Regions from separate parts of the Sinorhizobium garamanticum genome, predicted to be linked through region 1. Evidence: riboswitches for the same ligand, from Rfam matches in the RefSeq annotation. Region 1 holds a riboswitch; each other region holds the start of a gene.
What was found. Region 1 has a riboswitch for cobalamin ahead of PZN02_RS01645 (aromatic ring-hydroxylating oxygenase subunit alpha). Riboswitches for the same ligand answer to the same signal wherever they lie in the genome.
Positions count from the first base shown of each region.

Region 2: it holds a riboswitch for cobalamin, as region 1 does, so the genes downstream of both, bluB (5,6-dimethylbenzimidazole synthase) here and PZN02_RS01645 (aromatic ring-hydroxylating oxygenase subunit alpha) in region 1, are expected to answer to the same signal.
Region 3: it holds a riboswitch for cobalamin, as region 1 does, so the genes downstream of both, PZN02_RS12030 (CbtB domain-containing protein) here and PZN02_RS01645 (aromatic ring-hydroxylating oxygenase subunit alpha) in region 1, are expected to answer to the same signal.
Region 4: it holds a riboswitch for cobalamin, as region 1 does, so the genes downstream of both, PZN02_RS15280 (DUF1636 family protein) here and PZN02_RS01645 (aromatic ring-hydroxylating oxygenase subunit alpha) in region 1, are expected to answer to the same signal.

Region 1 is NZ_CP120373.1:330,418-335,448, forward strand. Features, by position in the region: gene PZN02_RS01635 (glycoside hydrolase family 25 protein) at 1-406, shown strand, start outside; gene PZN02_RS01640 (FAD-binding oxidoreductase) at 433-1,527, opposite strand; gene PZN02_RS01645 (aromatic ring-hydroxylating oxygenase subunit alpha) at 1,530-2,774, opposite strand; cobalamin riboswitch at 2,882-3,081, opposite strand; gene PZN02_RS01650 (DUF6656 family protein) at 3,393-3,992, shown strand; gene PZN02_RS01655 (L-threonylcarbamoyladenylate synthase) at 4,197-5,031, shown strand, end outside.
Region 2 is NZ_CP120373.1:3,456,215-3,461,245, reverse strand. Features, by position in the region: gene PZN02_RS16320 (acyl-homoserine-lactone synthase) at 1-632, shown strand, start outside; gene PZN02_RS16315 (DUF2865 domain-containing protein) at 893-1,954, shown strand; gene bluB (5,6-dimethylbenzimidazole synthase) at 2,144-2,830, opposite strand; cobalamin riboswitch at 2,875-3,087, opposite strand; gene PZN02_RS16305 (SDR family oxidoreductase) at 3,170-3,991, opposite strand; gene PZN02_RS16300 (phytanoyl-CoA dioxygenase family protein) at 4,058-5,031, opposite strand, start outside.
Region 3 is NZ_CP120373.1:2,581,084-2,586,114, reverse strand. Features, by position in the region: gene PZN02_RS12050 (TetR/AcrR family transcriptional regulator) at 1-254, opposite strand, end outside; gene PZN02_RS12045 (crotonase/enoyl-CoA hydratase family protein) at 334-1,125, shown strand; gene PZN02_RS12040 (anthrone oxygenase family protein) at 1,190-1,666, opposite strand; gene PZN02_RS12035 (TetR/AcrR family transcriptional regulator) at 1,788-2,480, shown strand; cobalamin riboswitch at 2,479-2,745, shown strand; gene PZN02_RS12030 (CbtB domain-containing protein) at 2,789-2,965, shown strand; gene PZN02_RS12025 (CbtA family protein) at 3,201-3,989, shown strand; gene PZN02_RS12020 (ferric iron reductase) at 4,078-4,923, opposite strand; gene PZN02_RS12015 (glucoamylase family protein) at 4,940-5,031, opposite strand, start outside.
Region 4 is NZ_CP120373.1:3,247,224-3,252,254, reverse strand. Features, by position in the region: gene PZN02_RS15295 (FecCD family ABC transporter permease) at 1-458, opposite strand, end outside; gene PZN02_RS15290 (ABC transporter substrate-binding protein) at 1,030-1,980, opposite strand; gene PZN02_RS15285 (ABC transporter ATP-binding protein) at 1,977-2,819, opposite strand; gene PZN02_RS15280 (DUF1636 family protein) at 2,836-3,246, opposite strand; cobalamin riboswitch at 3,355-3,567, opposite strand; gene PZN02_RS15275 (LysR family transcriptional regulator) at 3,768-4,649, opposite strand; gene PZN02_RS15270 (polysaccharide deacetylase family protein) at 4,801-5,031, shown strand, end outside.

The DNA of each region.
Region 1 (5,031 bases):
CCGCACGGTCTTTCCGATGGGGAACTGGGACAGCTACGCCCTCTGGCAGTTCTCCTCTTCGCACAATTGTGGCAAGCGGCGCTGCCCCTACCGGGTGCCCGGCACGCTTAACGATATCGACGTCAACGTCGCCGCCATGTCGGCCTCCGCGCTAAAGGCCGTCTGGGCACAGGGCGCCCTGCTGCCCGAGAAACCGCCGGTGTTGACCGTTGTCGCCTCGGCGACGCGCGGGACGGCGCCGGCGGCCAGCGCCAAGGCGGTTGTCTCCCTCGATCGGCCTGCCTTCCTCGTCAGCCGCGCGACGGCCGCAAGCAAGTCCGGCAGCGGCGTCGACATGACCGTTACCGGCTCGATTGCCGTAAAAGCAGCCGAAGCACACCTGCCCCACCAGGCGGAGCGGCGCTAAGGCCCCGTTCCAGGAAGCCGCGGCCCTTACGCCTCGATCTGCACGTCGCCGAGCGGCCGCGAGCAACAGGCAAGGATGTAGCCTTCCTCGATCTCGTCATCGAGAATGCCGCCATTGTGATTCATCTCGACATCGCCGGCGACCTTCATCACCCGGCATGTACCGCAGATGCCGCCCTCGCAGGCAGCGCCGATCCGGACGCCGTTGGCGCGGGCCGCCTGCAGGATGGTTTGACCTGGCACGACCGTCACGTCCTTGCCGCTCATGGTGAAGGTTACCCGCGCCGCCTCCGCCGAGGCCCCGGCGCCGGGTCCGGCGCGCACCGCAAGCTCCTCGGCCGCCGGTGCAGCGGCAGGCTGGAAGCTCTCTTCGTGATAGCGCACCATATCGAAGCCGGCGCCCTTCAGCATCTCCCTGACGCCGCGCATGAAGGGTTCAGGCCCGCAGCAAAACACCGTCCTCTCCAGGAAGTCCGGCGCGAGCAGAGGCAATTTCGTCGCATCGATGCGACCACGCAGCCCGTGCCAGCCGTGGCGCGCCTCATGACCTTCGACGAGAAACCCGAGATTGAGCCGCCGCATTTGCCGGGCGAGAACCTCCAGTTCGGAGCGAAACAGGAGATCCTCCGGCCGGCGCGCGCAGGAAATGAAGGTGACGTCCGTGTCGGGCGCGCAGTCCGCCATCCACCGCGTCATCGACATCATCGGCGTGACACCCGAGCCGGCCGAGACAAATAAGTATTTCTCACCCGGATGGCGAACGAAGCTGAAATCCCCGAGCGGCCCGAGCGCCTTCAGCCTCATGCCCGGTTTCAGATTGTCGAACATCCAGCGCGTGCCGATGCTGTCCGGCTGCGCCTTGACGGTAACGGCAACCGAGAGCGGACGGGATGGCGAGGATGACAGCGTGTAGGTGCGCATCACCGGTTCATCGCCGACGGGCAGTTCCAGCGTGACGAACTGCCCCGGCAGATAACGGAACCAGGCAGGTTTGTCCGAGCGGAAGGTGAAGGTCATCACGTCCGTGGTCTCGACCACGGACGATATGCATTCAAGCATATGCTGCCGATCGATCCACGGGTGCAACTCATCGAAATGGCGGAAGGAAGAGCCCATTTCCATGGTTATGCCACCCGCGAGAGAGGAGCTACGTCGCCCTGCAGCCGGCTCTGCATGAAGTTGCAGTACCATTCGACGAACTGCATCACGCCGCCCTCGTGCTCGGCCGAATACGGGCCTGGCTCATAGGCCGGCGAGCGGACGCCAAAGGCGTTTTCCTCGACGATCTGGCGATCCTGGTCGTTGGTCTCGGTCCAGACGTGGATGAGATCCTCGATGGTGTAGTCGACACCTTCGACGGCATCCTTGCTGACCAGCCATTTGGTGGTGACCTGCGTCAGTTCCGGCCCGAGCGGCAGCACGCGGAAGGTGATCGCGTGATCGCCGAGCACATGGTTCCAGGTGGTCGGGTAATGGAAGAGCAAGAGCGTGCCGATCCCGCGCTCGCTGACGCCCGCGGAAAGCTGTTTGCGGACCGCCGCGTGTCCGGACATGGTGTAGCTCTCAGCCCCGTTGATCAGCGGCATCCGCGTCATCCGGAACTGGCCGGTCGGCGCAATCCTGAAGGTGCTCGGAAGCCCCGCTGCCTCGCACCTTTCCCAATGGGAGCCGATCTCCGGATCATCCATCGCACCCTGGACACCGGTCACCGTCGGGGCTTCCGGGTAGGTGCGGCAAAGCTCCGGATGGTTGGCAGCGCAATGATAGCACTCGCGGTTATTCTCCCAGACAAGCTTCCAATTGCCCTTTTCGACGATCGTGCTCTCATAGGCGACCTTGGTTTCGCCAAGGCGATGCGGCGCGAGGTAGGCTGCGGCCGTTTCACGGAACGGCTGGAAGTCCATCGGCTGGTCGGCGAGGCTGATGAAGATGTAGCCGCCAACCGTTTCGCAATGGACAGGCTTCAGGCTGTGCTGAGCCGGGTCGAAGCCTTCGGGCATCTGCCGCGCGAAAAGCAGCTTGCCGTCCAGTTCGTAGGTCCACTGATGATAGGGACAGACGAGCTTGGCCGATGAGCCCTTGTGCTGCGTGCAGACGCGCGAGCCGCGGTGGCGGCAGGAATTGTGGAGCGCCCGGATCGTTCCCTGCCGGTCGCGGACGACAACGATCGGATAGTCGCCGACCTGAACGGTAAAGTAGTTCCCGGCTTTCGGAATTTCGCAGTCGTGGCCGATGAAAAGCCAGTCCCTGTACCAGATGTGCTCGAGGTCTTGCCGGTAATAATCCGGGTCGGTATAGAAGGCCCGGTCGAGGCTATAGCCCTCACGGCGGTTTGTGAGCCGGCGCAGCATATCGTTCTGAATGTCCATGTCCTGTCCTCGTTCATCAGTTCGGAGAGGCAGGACAGGAACCGACGCCGACAATGATGCCGGCGCGTCAAAGGCTCCGATCCGGCTGCCCGCCGCAACCAGTTACGGTCGATTTTCGTCCCAAGGCTGGTTTCCGGGCTCTGGAGCGGCCCCAGAGGGACCCGCCCGGCGCCTTCCCGGACACACCGTCCAGTGGCCTTTTGCCGTGGCTTTCGCTCCACCACCGTTGCGGGGGCAGCGCCGGGATCTGACCGGCTTCCCAATTCTCCGCCCTCCCTGGAGCGGCACCTTGAGTGTTCATATCTAAGCGCGCGCAGTGTCTTTCCATTTGCCGATTGACGACATCCGCTTCCGGAAAGACGACACGATATTCTCGTGTTCAATCGCGAAGCAGCCATCAAGATTATTCATTATAAACAATGTGATAGTGGAAAATTTAAGCAATTGGCGATTTTTTCGGCAGCGCCATCTCCGGCACGAAGTGGACCGGCCATTTTGCGACATCGTCCCGAGCGAGCGCCATCGACGAATGCGTTTGAAAAATCATCTGTTAACCGTGAGGGGCTAGCATTCCGAGACGGATCACTTCTTTTCGCGTGCAGGATGGCGCCGACGCTAATGGCAAAGCTCAGATATTATGACGCCGCCCCGAGAGCCTCGCTGCCGGCGCCGAGGACCACACCACATGCGGAGTTCCTCCGAACCGGACGGATCGACCGCCGACGGCACTGGGTAGCCGAGCAGCGGCGCTATCTGACACATGAGGAAGTCGCCGAGCGCACGGGGCGGAAACTGGCGGCGGCCGGAGAGACCACCCACAAGCGGCTCAACGCTTTCCATGCATCGATCCAGTTTCCGAGGATGATCTTTCACCGCACGCTGCCGAACAGTCCGCATCTCGGCTACTGCCATGTGACCGCCGCGAAAACGCATCTCGAGCCTTCTCACGACATCACCTGGGCCTTCTATTTCGCGAACTTCTTCTCCGATCTCGGTGACGAGACCCATTTCTTCGATCGAATACAGCGGCGTTATTCGCGTATGTACTTCGCCGTGGCCATCGAGCCCGGCGGAGACGAAGGGCAGATGGTCATCAACCGCAATGTACGGGGCAACGGCCTGATCTTCCGGACGCAGGACCCGAAGGTAGCGCTGAAGAACGTCCTGATGCTGGGTGCACGGGACGACGCGCTGCGCCAGATCATTCGCAGTCTCTGACCCAAGCTTGGTCGGCATCTCTTTTACGCATGTCGTCATCCCAAACCGCTGCACACTTTGGGCGACATGCGGTCCTTGCTTTTATGCATGCCGTTGTCCCAAAACTGCTGCACACGTTCGGGCGACATGCATTGACGAAGAAAATCGTTCTGTTTTGCCGGCACGTCCGTTAAGGAAGCGTCGGAAAGGGCAAACGGGACCGCCATGGCCGAAATCATCGACACACGCACAGAGCCGGACCGGGCGATCGGGCAAGCCTGCGCCGTTCTTTCCCAGGGCGAGCCGGTCGCGATCCCGACGGAGACGGTTTACGGCCTTGCGGCGGACGCGACAAACCCCGACGCGATCAGCCGCATTTACGAGATGAAGGGCCGGCCCCGTTTCAATCCGCTGATCTGCCATGTCTCGGATATGGCGATGGCCGAGGCGCACGTAACGTTCGACCCGATCTCGCGCCGGCTTGCGGAGGCCTTCTGGCCGGGGCCTCTAACTCTTATCCTGCCGCAACGGCCGGAAAGCACCGTCCATGCACTTGCTTCGGCCGGCCTCGACACGCTTGGCATTCGCATGCCCGACGGCTTTTCACGGCAGGTGATTGCTCACTTCGGACACCCGCTTGCAGCGCCGAGTGCCAACACGTCCGGCAGGATCAGCCCGACCAGCGCAGCCCATGTGCAAGCCGACCTCGGCTCCAAGCTGAAACTCATCCTCGACGCCGGCCCGGCTGAAATCGGCCTGGAGTCGACGATCATCAAGGTTGAAGACGGCACGCTGCGGCTCCTCAGGCCCGGCGGGTTGGACGCCGGTGAGATCGAGAAACTGACCGGGCGCGAGGTCGTGCGGCCCGAAAACGCTGGCGCGACGATCGAGGCGCCCGGCATGCTTGCGTCGCATTACGCGCCGGGTGCAGCCGTAAGGTTGAATGCTGAGGAAGTGCGGGCGGGAGAGGCGTTGATCCGCTTCGGCGGCAGGTCGCTTCCCGGCGAGGGCGAAGCGACGATCGTGCTGGACCTGAGCCCCCACGGCAACCTTCGCGAGG
Region 2 (5,031 bases), 1.1 Mb from region 1:
TGAACGGCAACGCTCGCGGACAGCACCCGCGGGCCATCGACGAAATGTTCCGGCTGCGCAAGCGCGTGTTCCATGACTTCCTCAAATGGGACGTGAAGACGGACGGCGAGTGGGAAATCGACCACTACGACAAGGCGAACCCCCTCTATGTGATGTCGTACTCGCCGGATACCGGAAAGTTGCGCGGATCGCTGCGGCTTTTGCCGACCCTCGGGCCGAATATGCTGGACGACACGTTTCCGATCCTGCTTGGCGACAACCCCGAGATCCGCAGCGCCTCCGTGTGGGAATCGAGCCGCTTCTGCATCGACCCGGATATTTCGCAGGATCGCTCGTCTAATCAGGTGACGGTGGCCGCTGCGGAACTCATGTGTGGCGTCGGCGAGCTCGGCCTTGCCTCCGGCATCAGCCATATCGTCACGGTCACCGACGTCTTCCTGGAAAGGATGTTCCGTCGGATGGGTTGCCCCGGGGAACGCATTGGCGACCCGCACCGGATAGGCTCCGTCTTCGCCGTGGCCGTGGCGTGGGAAGTGACCAGAGAGCTGCTCGAAACGATGAAGCAGGTCGCCGCGATCGAGGGCACCGTGCTCGAGCGCCCGATGTCGCTCGAAACAGCACGGGCGGCTTGACGCTTTCTTGCCCGGGCCGCGTTCGCGGCCCGGGCCCTTCCGTCGCTTGCTGTTTGCCATGTTAACCCAAAACTTCGCCTTGACGTTGCGCTGTTACGTCAAGGCCCTATGATGTGGGAGAAACAGGAGTTGGCGGTCGTGAATGTCCTCGAAGAAGGGATCGCGCGCCAAAGCAGAAGAGACAAGCGCCAGTGTCCCGGAGTTTCGTGTCCCGGAAGCTCAGATGTGCGGCGGTCGCCTTGCTCCCGGCGCTGCTGGCGATGGCTGGCGGCGCGTCGGCCTCGACCGTTTGTGAACGCCTGAATGCACGGCTGACCGATCTTTCTACGGTCGTAACCCCGACGGCCAATCTGCGCGATTTCACCGGTGCCGTCTCCCGCCAGAACATCGAGCTCCGTCGGGCGAAGAACGAGCGACGCCGGATGGAGTGCAGCACCGGTAGTGTGGTCGTCATTGGTGGCGACAACGACGGGGCATGCGCGGCACTGGATGAGACCATCGCCCGCATGGAGGATAACCTTCAAAGGCTCAAGGCGCACCGCCGCTCGTTGATATCGGTCGACACGGGTGACACGCGCCGGCGCATTCTCGCGGCCTTGGAACTGAACGGCTGCTATGACGAGGCCAACGAGTTCCCGGATCCAGTCGACGAGCAGGACGAGTTCGCCAGCGTGGCGGTCGATGATCCCGAGCTCCATCGCAATATCCTCAGGGATCTTCCGCCGGACAGCGAAGATTATCCGTTGCTGAGTGACGACACCGAGATGCAGGACTTTCCGTTGCTGCACGAGGAGCCCATGGGCAGCCTCAGGACAATGTGCGTGCGCACCTGCGACGGGGCCTTTTTCCCGATCTCGTCAAATGCGACCCCGGCGGATTTCGCGCGGGACGCCGAGCTTTGTCAGGCACGTTGCCCTGATGCGCAGACGGAACTCTACTACCACGTCCTCGCCACGGAAGAGAGCGACCAGATGGTCTCGGCCTTGACCGGAAGGCCCTATACCGAGCTGCCTACGGCATTTGCCTACCGGGCGCGCGGGGTCGGTACGCCAGGGGTTTGCGGCTGCCGGATCCCGAATGGTGCTGTCAACCAAAATGCCGGCAAGGCGACGACAGGAAGCGAACCGTCGGTCATCACGATCAATGGCGACCGGAAGCCGGCTGCGGAATCAGCACAAGCAAAGCCCGTGCGGGAGAGGCCCTACGACCCCGCGAAAAGCAAGGTTCGTGTCGTCGGCCCGGCATTCCTGCCGCAAGAGAAAAGCGCGATCGACCTGAAGCATCCGCTCGGCCCGGGCTACCAGCCGATCCAGGACAATTGAGGCCATCTGCCACAGAAATATCGCGCTACCGACCTGCCCGCATGCTCTCTACAGCCGCGCGTCTTATCAGACGCGCAAAGGACGCTGTAGCACTTTGAATTGCTGCGTGTTTTTATCCTTAAATCAGCTACGATTTAAGGAAACATGCAGTAGGCAGTACAGATCTTCCATCTGAATTGAGGCGATTCATCATTTCTGGTCGCCCCACGATTCCTCGAAGACAAGGTCCTCGAGCGGCAGGCGCTGACGCCATCCCTTTACTGCGAGTTCCGGCTGCTGATAGAGCCGATCGACGAAACCAAGGCAGAGCCAGGCGACGATTTCGATGTGCTCGGGTATGCCGAGGATCGACTTGATCTCCTGCTCGTGGAAAATGCTGACCCAGCCGACGCCGACACCTTCGGCGCGTGCGGCGAGCCAGAGGTTCTGGACCGCACAGACGGTCGAATAGACATCCATCTGCGGATTGTGCGTCCGTCCGAGCACGACCGCTCCACCGCGCGTGCGATCGCAGGTGACGCAGATGCTGAGCGGTGCCTTGTGAATACCTTCAAGTTTCAGCGAGCGGTATTGCGCCTGTTTCTCGCCAGAGAACATCAGCGCCGCCTCCTCGTTGGCGCGCTGGAACGCCCTCCAGACCTTCTCTCGCGTCTCCTTCTGACGGACGAGCACGAAGTTCCAGGGCTGCATGAAGCCGACCGACGGCGCCTGGTGGGCGGCACCAAGCAGACGGGTGATGAGATCGTCCGGCAGCGGATCGGGAAGGAATTCGTCACGCACGTCGCGGCGTGTTTCAATGGCGCGGTAGACGGCGGCACGCTCGTCCGGCGAAAAGGCTCCGGCCGCCGTCAGGCAGCCGCTCGGGTCAGGCAGCATCGTTCGATCCCCAACAATGCACAACCTCCCGCCGTCCGCGCGGGGCCGGTCTATCTCGCCAGGCCGGTCTTCTGACTCTGGTTCATCCGGTCGCGCAGCCTTCCCAAATCACTTGAAGATTCAGTGGCAATGTTCTGAGTGAAACTCAGAATTTCTCTTCGCGCTACCGTCCCCATCACAGCGTTGGGCACGTTCCGGACTTGCACCGGCTTCCCGATTCTCCCGCCGTGGCGGGCACCTGACGGCCGCATATGGGCACAGCCACCGGCGAAAGGCAAGACGAGCCGAACGGCTCGCCTTGCCCCAAGCCTTCGCACGGCATGGAGAACCGCCGCCGCGTCAGAGTGGCGCCGCCGGATGCGGGGAGCCGTCATAGGCGCCCCAGATCGATTGGTCGAAGCAGATCACCGAACCGGTCATCAGGCCGGATTCCGCCGAGGAGAGATAGGCGCAGGCGCGTCCGACTTCGGCCGGATCGACAAGGCGGCCGAAAGGCTGGTCGGCCGCCGCCTTTTCGAGCCAGTCCGCCGGCGCGTCATGATATTCGCGCTGGATCCGATCCTCTCCTTCCGACGCCATCCAGCCGATGTTGAGGCCGTTGACGCGGATGCGATTGCGCAGAAGCGCATAGGCCGTGTTCTTGGTCAGCGTCTCCAGGGCGCCCTTCGACGCGCAATAGGCGGCAATGAAGGGCTGTCCCGCTTTGGCCGACATCGAGCCGATATTGACGATCGTGCCCTCAGTCTTCTCGCGCCGCATTACCTTCACCGCTTCCTGCATCAGGAAGAAGGGCGCGCGCACGTTGACCGCGAACATGCGGTCGAAGAGTTCCGGCGTGGTGTCGAGGATCGTGCCGCGGTCGGTGATGGCCGCGGCATTGACCAGCGCGTCCACCCGGCCGAATTCACTGTCACAAGCCGCAACAACCTTGCGGGCATCCTCGACCCGCTCGAGATCGGCCGCCACGTAAACCACCTTGGTGCCGGTCGCCTTGCCGATCTCGGCTGCTTTTGCCTCGCCCTTGGCGGCGTTGCGCCCGCAGATGACGATGCCGGTCGCGCCCCGTTCGGCAAAGAGCGCCGCGACCGTCGCGCCGAGCCCTTGCGTGCCGCCTGTCACGATAGCGATCTTGCCATCGAGACGGCCATAATTCCTGCTCATGAATCTCCTCCTTTATTGCGGTTTCAAGCCCCCGCATTCGAAGCGTCGGGAGCATCGTGGCGTTACTCAGCTTCTCTTTTTCTCCGCCTGCGCGGCCAGTGCTTCCACGAAGGCTTTGGTCTCCCAATCGGCCGCTAGCGCTGCATGCATCAGTTGTGCCTGCGTCTTCGGCGCCAGGCCGCCGAGCGGCGGGTCGCGATCGAGATTGGTCGGGAACGAATAGCCTTCGGCGCAGCAAGCAATCGCGTTGGCAATCTCGCCGGCCGAGAGCCTTCCGTCCGCGGCAAGGGCCTTCAGCGCCGGATAGAGCACCGCGCACATTCGCTCTCGATCGACCGTTTCCATCGCGCGTCCAAAGGCGGAAGAGACCTGGAGGAGATTTGCGACGCGCTTTATGTCTTTTGAGCGATTGGTGCCGGCCGCATGGAAGAGCGCCGGGTTGAAAAACACCGCATCGCCCCTCTCCAGCGGAAGCTGAACGTGATTCTCGTCGAAATATGCTTTGAACTCCGGCCTGTTCAGCGCGAGATAGCCCGGCACATAGCTCTGGCTGTAGGGCAGGAACAAGGTCGGCCCGCTTTCGAGCGGCATGTCGCAATGGGCAACGGCGCCTTGCAGCGTCAGGACTGGCGAGAGCTTGTGCACATGTGCCGGATATTGCTCGATGATCGCCGATGTCTGGAAGCCGAGGTGATAGTCCCGGTGCGCCGACTGTGCCGCGCCGCCCGAATTGACGCGGTTGACCTGCGCCGTCATCTGGTAGCTCGGCCCGAGCCATGCTTCGCTGACGAGCGCGACGACCGCGTTGGCGTAGTAGGCCGCGAAATTTTCAGGAGAGCGCAGGCAATGTTTCTCCAGTGAATTCCAGATGCGGTCGTTGGCGCCGGGCTTGGCGAAATGGTCGCCGCCGCCGCTGTTTGTGCGGTGTTGCTCCTCGATGATCTCGTCGAAGATTAGGCTTGCCTCGTCGATAACGCTCGTATCGGCGAAGGCGCGCTTGAATACCGCGACGCCCGGTCCTTCGGCCAGGACCTCGCAAA
Region 3 (5,031 bases), 2.0 Mb from region 1:
TCCACCTTCGCCGTCACATCGCCCTCCGTCTCGGCAAACCATTTCTGGAAGAGCTTGAGGTTCGGCTGGTCGCGGCCATCGAGATAGGCGGCGATCAGATCGTCCTTGCTGTCGAAATGATAGTAGAGCGTGCGCTTCGTGACGCCGGCCGCTTCCGCCACTGCGTCGACGCTGACGGCGCGTATGCCCTCCGCATAGAAAAGCTTGGCTGCGGCAGAAACGATACGGTCGCGGGTGGAGGAAGCAGCTGCCATGGTCATGTATACCGACTAGTGAATATACTTTTGCTTATCGCTCGCCTAGCCTCCTCTCGTCAACACCACGGAGATCGCCATGTCCGACACAGTCCTTTTCGATGCTGCCGACGGCGTCGCGCTGCTCACCCTCAACCGGCCGGAAAAGCTGAACGCGTTGAGCTACGAAATGATTGATCGGCTTCTTTCCCTCCTCGACCTGATCGAAGTGGACGACACCGTCCAGGTGGTCATCCTCACTGGCGCCGGAGAACGCGCCTTTTCGGCCGGCGGCGACATTCGCGAGTTTTCCAGAAGCGTAGCGCAGGGGGCAAATGCAGCCGTCCGCGATTTCGTGCGGCGCGGACAAAGGCTCACCGCTCGGCTGGAAGCCTTTCCGAAGCCGGTCATCGCGGCCGTCAACGGCCTTGCCTATGGCGGCGGCTGCGAGATCACCGAAGCCGTGCATCTCGCGATCGCCAGCGACCGGGCGCGCTTTGCCAAGCCGGAGATCAAGCTTGCCATGCCGCCGACCTTCGGCGGCACCCAGCGCCTACCGCGCCTCGCCGGCCGCAAGCGCGCGCTCGAACTGCTTCTCACAGGAGACGAATTTTCCGCGAGCCAAGCGCTCGAGCTGGGACTCGTCAACAAGATCGTGCCGCACGACGACCTCATCGCTTCCGCCCGCGCCCTGGCTCTCCGCATCACGCGACACTCGCCCCTTGCGGCCGCCGCGATCATCACCGCGGTCACGCGCGGTCTCAACATGACGATCGGCGAAGGCCTGCTGAACGAAAGCGAACAATTCGCGCACATGGTGCCAAGCCATGATCTCGCCGAGGGACTTCTAGCCTGGAAAGAACGGCGCGAGGCGCATTACACCGGACGCTGACGCCTTGGAGAGACCGGCCCTACGGCTGGCGGGCTACCGCATGCTTCCCTAAATCGGAGCCGATCTAGCTCCGCGCGAAGCCGAGCACGAAGAGCGCCAGCGCTCCAATCGAGGTGACGGTCCGGACGTGATTCCACCAGACCCAATCGGTCAGGTATTGCTTCTGCCAGATCTCGCGGGCTGCCTCACCCGAAGCCGCCGCAAGCGCATCGTTCAACGGCACATTGAAGACCATCGTCACCAGCAGCGTTCCGACTACATAGGCAAGGCCGCCGGCCGCAAGCAACCAGCTGCCCTGCCCTCCAGAAAAGAAGGCAGCGCCGACGAGAATCAGCCCCAGAAGCGCCGTTCCCATGAAGGCGGTGAGAAAGAGCGGATTCTGGATCACCTCATTGATGGCGTTCATCGCGGCAATCCCTTGCTCGGGCGGCAACCGCGACAGGGCCTGCATGATGCACACCGAGAAGATGAAGAACAGGCCGGCCATCAGGCCGGATCCGATGATAGCGGCGAAAGCCAGAGCGGGTATCAGGGCAACCATCGCACAACACTCCAGTATCGGCTGCAGCCGGAACTGCTGGATAAAATATGAGTAAACCTCATATTTGCAAATGTGATAAATCCTCGTATTTTGCGAGTCAAGCAAAATGTGAGTGATACTCATGATTGACAAGCAAACTCCGGCCGTCGGGCCAACGGAAGGGCAACCAAGCCTGCGCCGCACGCCGAGCCAGAAGCGCAGCCGCGAGCGCGTCGAGCACATCCTTTCCTGCGCCACCGGGCTGATCGAGGAAAAAGGCAGCGACGCCATGCGCATGAGCGAGGTCGCGGAGACGGCCGGTATTTCCATCGGTTCGCTCTATCAGTACTTTCCCGACAAGGCGGCGATCGTGCGCACCCTTGCCGAACGCTACAATGCCGCCAGCCGGGACTGCATCGCGAGCGAGTTCGCTAAAGTCACTACCCTCGCCGAGTTGCGCAGCGCCTTTTCGGCGCTCTTCGACACTTACTACGACATGTTTCTCGCCGAGCCGGTGATGCGCGACGTCTGGTCGGCGATGCAGGCGGACAGAACCCTGCGCAAGATCGAACTCGCCGAAAGCCGGGCCAATGGACGCTTGCTTGCCGAAACCTGGGCAAGGGTTCAGCCGGAAACGCCGCGCCAAAGGATCGACGATGCCGCCTTCCTCATCATGCATCTTGGCGAATGCACGATGCGGCTCGCAGTCTCGGTCGACAGGCCGGAGGGCGACCGCATCGTCGCCGCCTTTAAGCACATGATCCTTCGTGAATTTGTCGCGGATGCAACGTCAGAAGCCGCAAGTTCAATTGACATCGCCCGAGGCCGACCCTAATCATCGGGGATCGATTGGTTCCCGGAAAACGAACGCGTTCCGGGAGTAAACGGGAACGTGACGGATGGACCCAAACTGGGCATCTCAATCACGGCCGACCCCGCGACTGTAGAGCGGCGTGAATTTGCTGTTCCGGAGCGATCCGGAAGAAGCCACTGGGAAAGACCGCGAGAGGGCGGTTCGATCCTGGGAAGGCGAGGCAAATCCTTGGTGAAGACCACCTGACGCCGTGAGCCAGGAAACCTGCCAAGCGATGCGGGCATAGTGCCCAACCCGGGAAACGTCCCAACGCCATCACGGAGGTTGTCATGGCTACGTCTACAGCTTCGAGCATTTCGCTCTCCCTTAACGATCGCCTGGTCGCGGGCATCTCCGCCCTGTTGATCGGCGCCTTCCTCGTCTTCGGTGCCGGCCTCGCGAATTCGGCCGTTCTGCACGATACGGCGCACGACACCCGCCATTCCTACGGCTTCCCCTGCCACTGATCGATGCCATGGAACGCACCTGGCGTTCCATCTCGAACAAAAGCGGATCGTTCCTCCGGCGGATAGCACGCGGGCGGAGTTGCCGTTTGGCATGCGCTCCGGCGTGCTCCGCCGGCGTTTTGCATCCACGGAAACCGGAAATGGCGCCGGCTGAGGCCCTTGCGCAGCGTTCGCGCGTCTTGAATGACGCGCCGCGCTCCCGAGCAGCCGCACGCCGGATTGAGGAAAACCGACAATGATCGTCAAGACACTTCTGGCCGCCATCGTGGCCGGGCTGATTGCCGGCGTCTTCATGACCGCCGCACAGGAAATGCGCGTCGTGCCGTTGATCCTGCACGCCGAGAAATATGAGGGCGAAGCGCCGGCGGCGGATCAGCCGGCAACGCAGGAGCCCGCAGCCGTTGGCCACGACCAGCATTCGTCGCTGATCGGCGCTTCGCCGCTTGGCGCGGCGCTTTCCGCGCTCTCGCCGGTCACGCCGGCCTATGCACATGAGCATGAGGGCGAGCACGAGGAAGGCGGCATCATGTTCGGCCTGAGCCGCTTCTCCGGCACGCTTCTCGCCAATCTCGTGACAGGCGCCGGATTTTCGCTGCTGCTTGCCGGCGTCAGCCTCGTGATCGGCTATCCGATCACGCTCGCGAACGGGGCGCTCTGGGGCGCCTTCGGATGGCTTGCCGTCCACTTGCTGCCAGCGATCGGGCTCCCTCCCGAGCTGCCGGGCTTCCCGGCGGCCGAACTCGGCGACCGCCAGGTCTGGTGGGCTGCGACCGCGCTGCTTTCGGCAGTTGGCCTCTATCTGCTGGCGCTGCGCCGCGAACTGGTCGCCAAGGTCGTGGGTCTCGCGCTCATCGCCGCACCGCAGATCTATGGCGCGCCGCAGCCGCTCGACATCTCCAGCAACGTGCCCGCCGTCCTTGGCGCGGAGTTCGCCGTCGCCGCGCTTGCGACCACCCTTGCCTTCTGGCTCGTACTCGGGGTGATTTCCGGCTTCATCAACGACCGGTTCGTCAACGCGCACTAACGGAGACCGGATCAAGGCGCCGCCGCGAATCTTTTCTCCCCGCTCGCGGGGAGAAGGCGAACGTCCCGCGAACAAGGGCCCCGAACACTCACCCTATTTGATCGCGAGCAGCCTCCAACAAATGCGCCCGCAATCGCTCGCGTCGGGCATCAGGCTCGAGCAATACGCAGCTGTCGCAATAGCTGCCGCCGTCCGTGCGGTAGTAGAGGCAGCACCCGCCGCGCATCCTGTAGATCCGCGAAAGATTTTTCCCGCCCGCCGCGGCGACTTCGATCATCTCGTAGCAAAGCGCATCGGAATGGAGCGGCGACCCCGAACGCCTGACGATCGCGAGCGCCTGCGCGATCGCCTCCGCCTCTGTTCCGCGCCGCCGTCCGACTTCGAGAAAGGCGCCTGCGACACTGTCGGCAGCGAGCCGCCATTGCGCGCGCAGCGACAGGCCACAGCGCCGCTTCAAGAGTGCGATCACCGGCTTCAGATGAGCAACAAAGAGATCGTGAAAAAGCGCGTCGGCATCCTCGGGGTCGCTTGCGGAGACTTGCCTCAGTCCCATGTAGAAATGAAATCGTCGGGCATCGACGACGCCTCCTTTGAGCGGACGCGCGTGTTGCTCGAAGCGCAACCCCGCAACATCCGGAACACGACCGCTGCAGAGATAGATGGCGGCGGCTGCGAGGCTGAGTTGATGGCTATAAAAGGCAATGAGATGCGCCGCCCGCACCTTGTCGTCCATCCCCGCGCCGAAGCGCTCCTGGTAGGAAAGACAAGTCTCCACGTCGGGCGACCCCTCGGCCCAGAACGCCGATGGAAGCTGCACGTTCTCGACCGGCGCCAGCGAGCAGGCAACCTCGGGAAACGCGGCCTCGAGCCAGGCGACGGCGGCCCTCAGTTCCCCCTCGCCCGCGGCGTTTCCCTTCTCCCGCGCATTCTCCATCCCGCCTCCGTCGCGCTCAGATTTGCAGGCCACCCGCCGACAGCCAGCCGCCCTCGAAACCGGCCCGGCGCAGTCCGCGGCAAAAGGCAGGAATGCTGCGCGTGATGT
Region 4 (5,031 bases), 1.3 Mb from region 1:
AGGCGATCGGCACCGGTGCCGATCACGCGGGTGACGAGCGCCACCAGCGCCGTGGCGCCGAGCGCGCCGGCGAAGGCGAACAGCGGCACCGTCGCGAGACCGAGGATAAGGCCGGTGTGGAGCAGCGCGACGATCGCGCCGAGCGCCCCGCCAGCCGAGACGCCGAGGAGATGCGGGTCGGCAAGCGGGTTGCGCGTCACCGATTGCAGCACCGCGCCGGTGACCGCAAGCCCGGCGCCCACGAGCCCGGCAAGCGCCACGCGCGGCAGGCGCACGTCCCACACGATGCTTTCGCGGCCGGCCGACCACAGGACCTCGACGCTGCCCGGCACAATCTTCGCGGCAATGATCGACCAGACGGTCGCGACCGGAATCGGCGCCGAGCCGAGCGAAACGCCGGCGGTGACGGTCAGGCAGAGCAGGAGCAGCGCCGCGAGGATGAACAGTGCGGTTTTCACGTGGGGTTGGAACTTTCCGGTTTCTCGGTTTTTAGGGATATGCCGATGCGGACGCGCCATCATCGAATCGTTAGAAATCATAGAGTTGCAGAACCTTCTTCATGCATGTGAAGATGCATTGCGTGAGGGGAGGCGCCTTATCTCGCACCTCCCGGTCGCGGCTGTGTTCGGCAGCGTCGCGGTGCGGGCAGGTGTGCATCCTGTGCTTCTCACAGGAACCCAGCAGCGCCGCGTCGGCGGCGCGGGCAACTCCGCTTGACGCCACGACAGCAGCGCTTTTGCCTTCGCACGGTCCAGCCAATCCACTTCCTGTGCCGCGGCGCTGATGCTCCCTTTGAAAACCCCAATGCGAGTCATTCACGGTGCCGACGCACCGTAGCTGGATCCCTCTGACAAGCACATGGATGAGGTGGGTGTGGTGGCCGCACCCAACCAACTGACTTGTGACTTGGTGGGAGGCGGATTTTGGGCAGCGCGCATACAACTCAACTGACTTGGCCGGGCGGCTGTGCGCCGCAAAACTACTGACTTGATGATGTGGCTGCTCGTCAAACCTCGACGCCACGGCCCCTCACATCGCCTCGGCATGAAAACTCTTCGCCAGCCGATGGATCGCCTCGAAGTTGCGCGGGCCTGGCGTCGCCTCGACATAGTCGAGCACGACGAAACGGTCGTTCTTCACAGCGTCCACGTTCTTGAAGGCCGGGTTGCTCTTCATGAAGGCGATCTTCTCATTGGCGGTCACCTCGCCGTAATTGACGATGACCACCACTTCCGGATTGCGGTCGATCACCGGCTCCCAGGAGATCTCCGTCCAGCTCTTCTCGACGTCGTCCATGATGTTGACGCCGCCAGCCGCCTCGATCATCGCGGTCGGGATGCCGTAGCGCCCGGAGGTGAAGGGCTTTTCCTCGCCGGAATCATAGACGAAGACACTTGCCGGCCGCCGCTCGGCGCCCTTGATCCTGGCAGTGATCTCGGCAAGCTCAGCGCGGTAGCCCGCGACCAGCCCTTCCGCCCTGTCCTCGACGCCGAAGATGCGGCCGAGGTTCAGGAGGTCGATGAACATATCCTCCATCGTCGGCTTGCCCTTCGCCATGATGTGGATGCAGCTCTCGGTCAGCTCGTAGACCTTGATGCCGAAGGGCGTGAGTGTTTCCGGGGTCACCTCGCCGCCGACCTTCATGCCGTAGTTCCAGCCGGCAAAGTAGAAATCGGCGTCGGCATTCAGCAGCACCTCCTTCGTCGGATATTTTTCGGCGAGTTCGGGCAGCTCTTTGACGCCCTCGCGCAGGCGCTCGTCCAGCGTCTTCCAGCCGGAAACGCCGGTGTAGCCGACCATGCGATCCTGCAGCTTCAAGGCCAGCATCATCTCCGTCAGATTGACGTCGTTGGAGATCGCACGCTTGGGCGCGGCATCGAAGGTGACCTCGCGGTTGCAGCTCTTGACGGTCACGGGATGGGCAAGCGCGGGGGCTGCGGCAAGGACAAGCGCGCCGGCGGCAAAAAGAAATCTCTTCATCGGATGGCTCCTGTGGAACGGGAGGATCGCGCGGCGGGCATTGCGTCGGGCCGCGAGAGTGTGAAGGAAAAGCGGGAAACACGGCCCGCGGCATCGGCATGCGCGGTGGCATGAACGCCGAAGGCGGCAGAGAGCGCCGCGGGCTTCAGCACCATCTCCGGCGGGCCGAAGGCCGCAAGCCGCCCCTCCGTCAGGATCGCCACATCGGTCGCGAACTCGGCAGCGAGGTTGATATCGTGCAGCGTCGTGACGATCGTCAGCTTCAGCGTCTGCAACAGATCGAGGATTTCGAGCTGGTGGCGGACGTCGATGTGGTTGGTCGGCTCGTCGAGGATGATGATCCTCGGTTCCTGGGCAAGCGCCCGGGCAATCAGCACCCGCTGCTTCTCGCCGCCCGAAAGCGTGGCGAACTGGCGGCGTGCGAGATGGGTAAGGTCGAGATGTTCGAGCGCATGCGCGACCCGCTCGCGGTCGCCATCGCTCCAGCCGCTGATCCCCTCACGACGCGGGATCCGCCCCATCATCACGACGTCACGGACGCTGAAGGGGAAATCGCCCGGCATTTCCTGCAAGACAACCGCAATCGTCCTTGCCGCTTCGCGCGCACTCATCGCCCAGAGGTTCACGCCGTCGATCTCGATACGCCCGGCCGTCGGCTCGACCGCCCGATAGAGGCAGCGCAAGAGCGAGGTCTTGCCGGCGCCGTTCGGGCCGATGATCGCGAGCCGGCTGCCCGGCGCGATCGAAAAGCCGATATTGCGAACAAGCCGAAGGCCGACGCGCGGCCCCCATTCCAGCTTTTCGACGCGGAGGGCCGCGCCTGTTTCGAGGCAGCTCATGATACCCTCCCCGCGCTCATTGCAGCCGCCCCGCGGTCTCCTCGGAGACGAGGAGCGCCGCCGGTATGCGCGCAAGGCTCTTGCCGTTGAGATCCAAAGCGTGATGCGGAGAAGCGTCAAACGCCTTCCCTTCGGCACAGGCGGCGGCGAAGCTGACGAGATCGTCGATGTCTTCGTCCGGCGAGATGTCACCGAAAAGATAGGTCGCCTTGCCGGTCGCCTGGAAGGCGATGGTGCATGGCCGGGTGCAGGCCGCCATCGCGACAGTACCGGCGATCGAGAAATTCCCATCGAGCGGCCGGCCGAGCGCGGAAACGCTGCGGTTCAACTGCGCGAGCAGCTCGGCGCCGGGCCGGCATGGCCCACCGGTGAAGCGGCAATCGGTGCAGAGGGTTATCTTGTGTTGTCGGAAGTCTGAATTCGCCATGGCTTGTCTCCGCCGGGCTGGGCCGGAGAGAAAATGGCGAAGATGCAAGGAGACGGTTGCCCGCCAAGCAGAAGCCAGTTCTTTTCCATCGGAACACCCCGTCCGTTGTGGTTGATCGGTTCGATGGCAGGTCTCCTGGCTCGCGGGTCGCCGCGCATTCACGTCTTCCCGGCTTTTCGCCAGTGACATGGTGTGAATGCGCTTTCCGCTCACAGTTGCGGGGGCAGCCACGGTTTCGGCCCCTCCTGGGTCGTCCTCACCGTGTTCCCTTTTCAGCCGCTTCCGGATCACGAAAGCAGCACCATCACGCCCTTGGTGACATGAATCGCGGCGTGAGGCAACCGGCGGATGAGGTAAGCAAGGAGATATCAACATGGGTGGGTGTCTCGCAGTGGCCGCTCTTGTTACTAAATAACATTACGTCTCGCAAGACGAGAACGTCAGCGCGAGCGGTTATTGCGCTCCCGCACCAAAGTCCTTGGGCGGCGGAGACGCCTGACAGCGTGGAACAAGCACCTGCCTCACACCGAAAACAGGTTCTCCGCCATGAAATCCACAAAGACCCGAAGTTTGGGTGAGAGGTAGCGGCTGGAAGGCCAGAGGATGCGAAATGGACCGGAATGTTCGACGTGGTCGTCGAGCACGCTGACGAGCGTGCCGTCACCAAGCTGGCGGCGGATCCCGACATCCGGCAAGCAGGCGATGCCGAGCCCCTGCTCTGCCATATAGATCAGCGGCTCGATCGTGTTGACGACCGCCGTCGTCGGCAGGTCGATGTCGCTCTCCCCGCGCTTGAGCGGCCAGCGTTCGAGCTTGCCGCTGGTCGCGTAGCGATGCTGCAGGCAGGCATGGGATTTCAGGTCTTCCGGTGTACGCGGCACGCCCCTTCGCGCGAAATAATCGGGCGAGCCGACGAGCATGAGGCGAAAGGTGCCGAGCGAGCGGATCATCAGCCGCGAGTCGCTGACCTCCCCGGCGCGCACCACGGCGTCAAAACCTTCGTCGATCACGTCGACGAGCCTGTCGCTGAAATCGAGGTCGAGCTCGATCTCGGGGTAGGCGCGCATGAAGGCCGAAAGCGCCGGCATCATCAGCATACCGATGAGCGGCATGCTGACACGCAGCTTGCCGCGTGGCGCGCCCTGCGTCTGGGCAATCTCCTGTTCCGCCGCCTCGACCTCCGAGAAGATGCGCCGGCAGCGTTCGAGAAATAGCGCCCCTTCCGGCGTCAGCGTAATCGAGCGGGTCGAGCGATGGAGGAGGCGCACGCCGAGCCGTTCCTCCAGCCGTGCCACCGCCTTGCCGATCGCCGAGGACGATACGCCCAATTGCTGCCCGGCAAGCGTGAAGCTGCGGGCGTCCGCGGCCTGGACGAAAGCGTTGAGCGATCCGAGACTGTCCATCTACCAAACCCCATTTCGGACATTATTGCCCGATGTGCTCGGAATTGTAGCGCATTTTTCGGCTACATCGAGTGGCTTACCTTCAACGAACGCGGCAGGCCGGCCTTTCGGAGCCTCCTTGCCGTCCATGATTTCACTGAAGGAGAGGACCATGTCCCAGATTTCAACAGCACCACAGCACCACAACCGGTTCGACTATTCCGCCATCATCGATCGTCCGCCGCTCAACTGGCCCGGCGGCGCAAGGGTTGCGGTCTGGGTCGTGCCCAATGTCGAGCACTTCCTGTTCGACCGGCCCTCGAGTTCCATCACGCAGCTGACCGCCGGCTTCGTGCCCGACGTGCTGAATTATTCGTGGCGCGATTTCGGCGCCCGTGTTGGC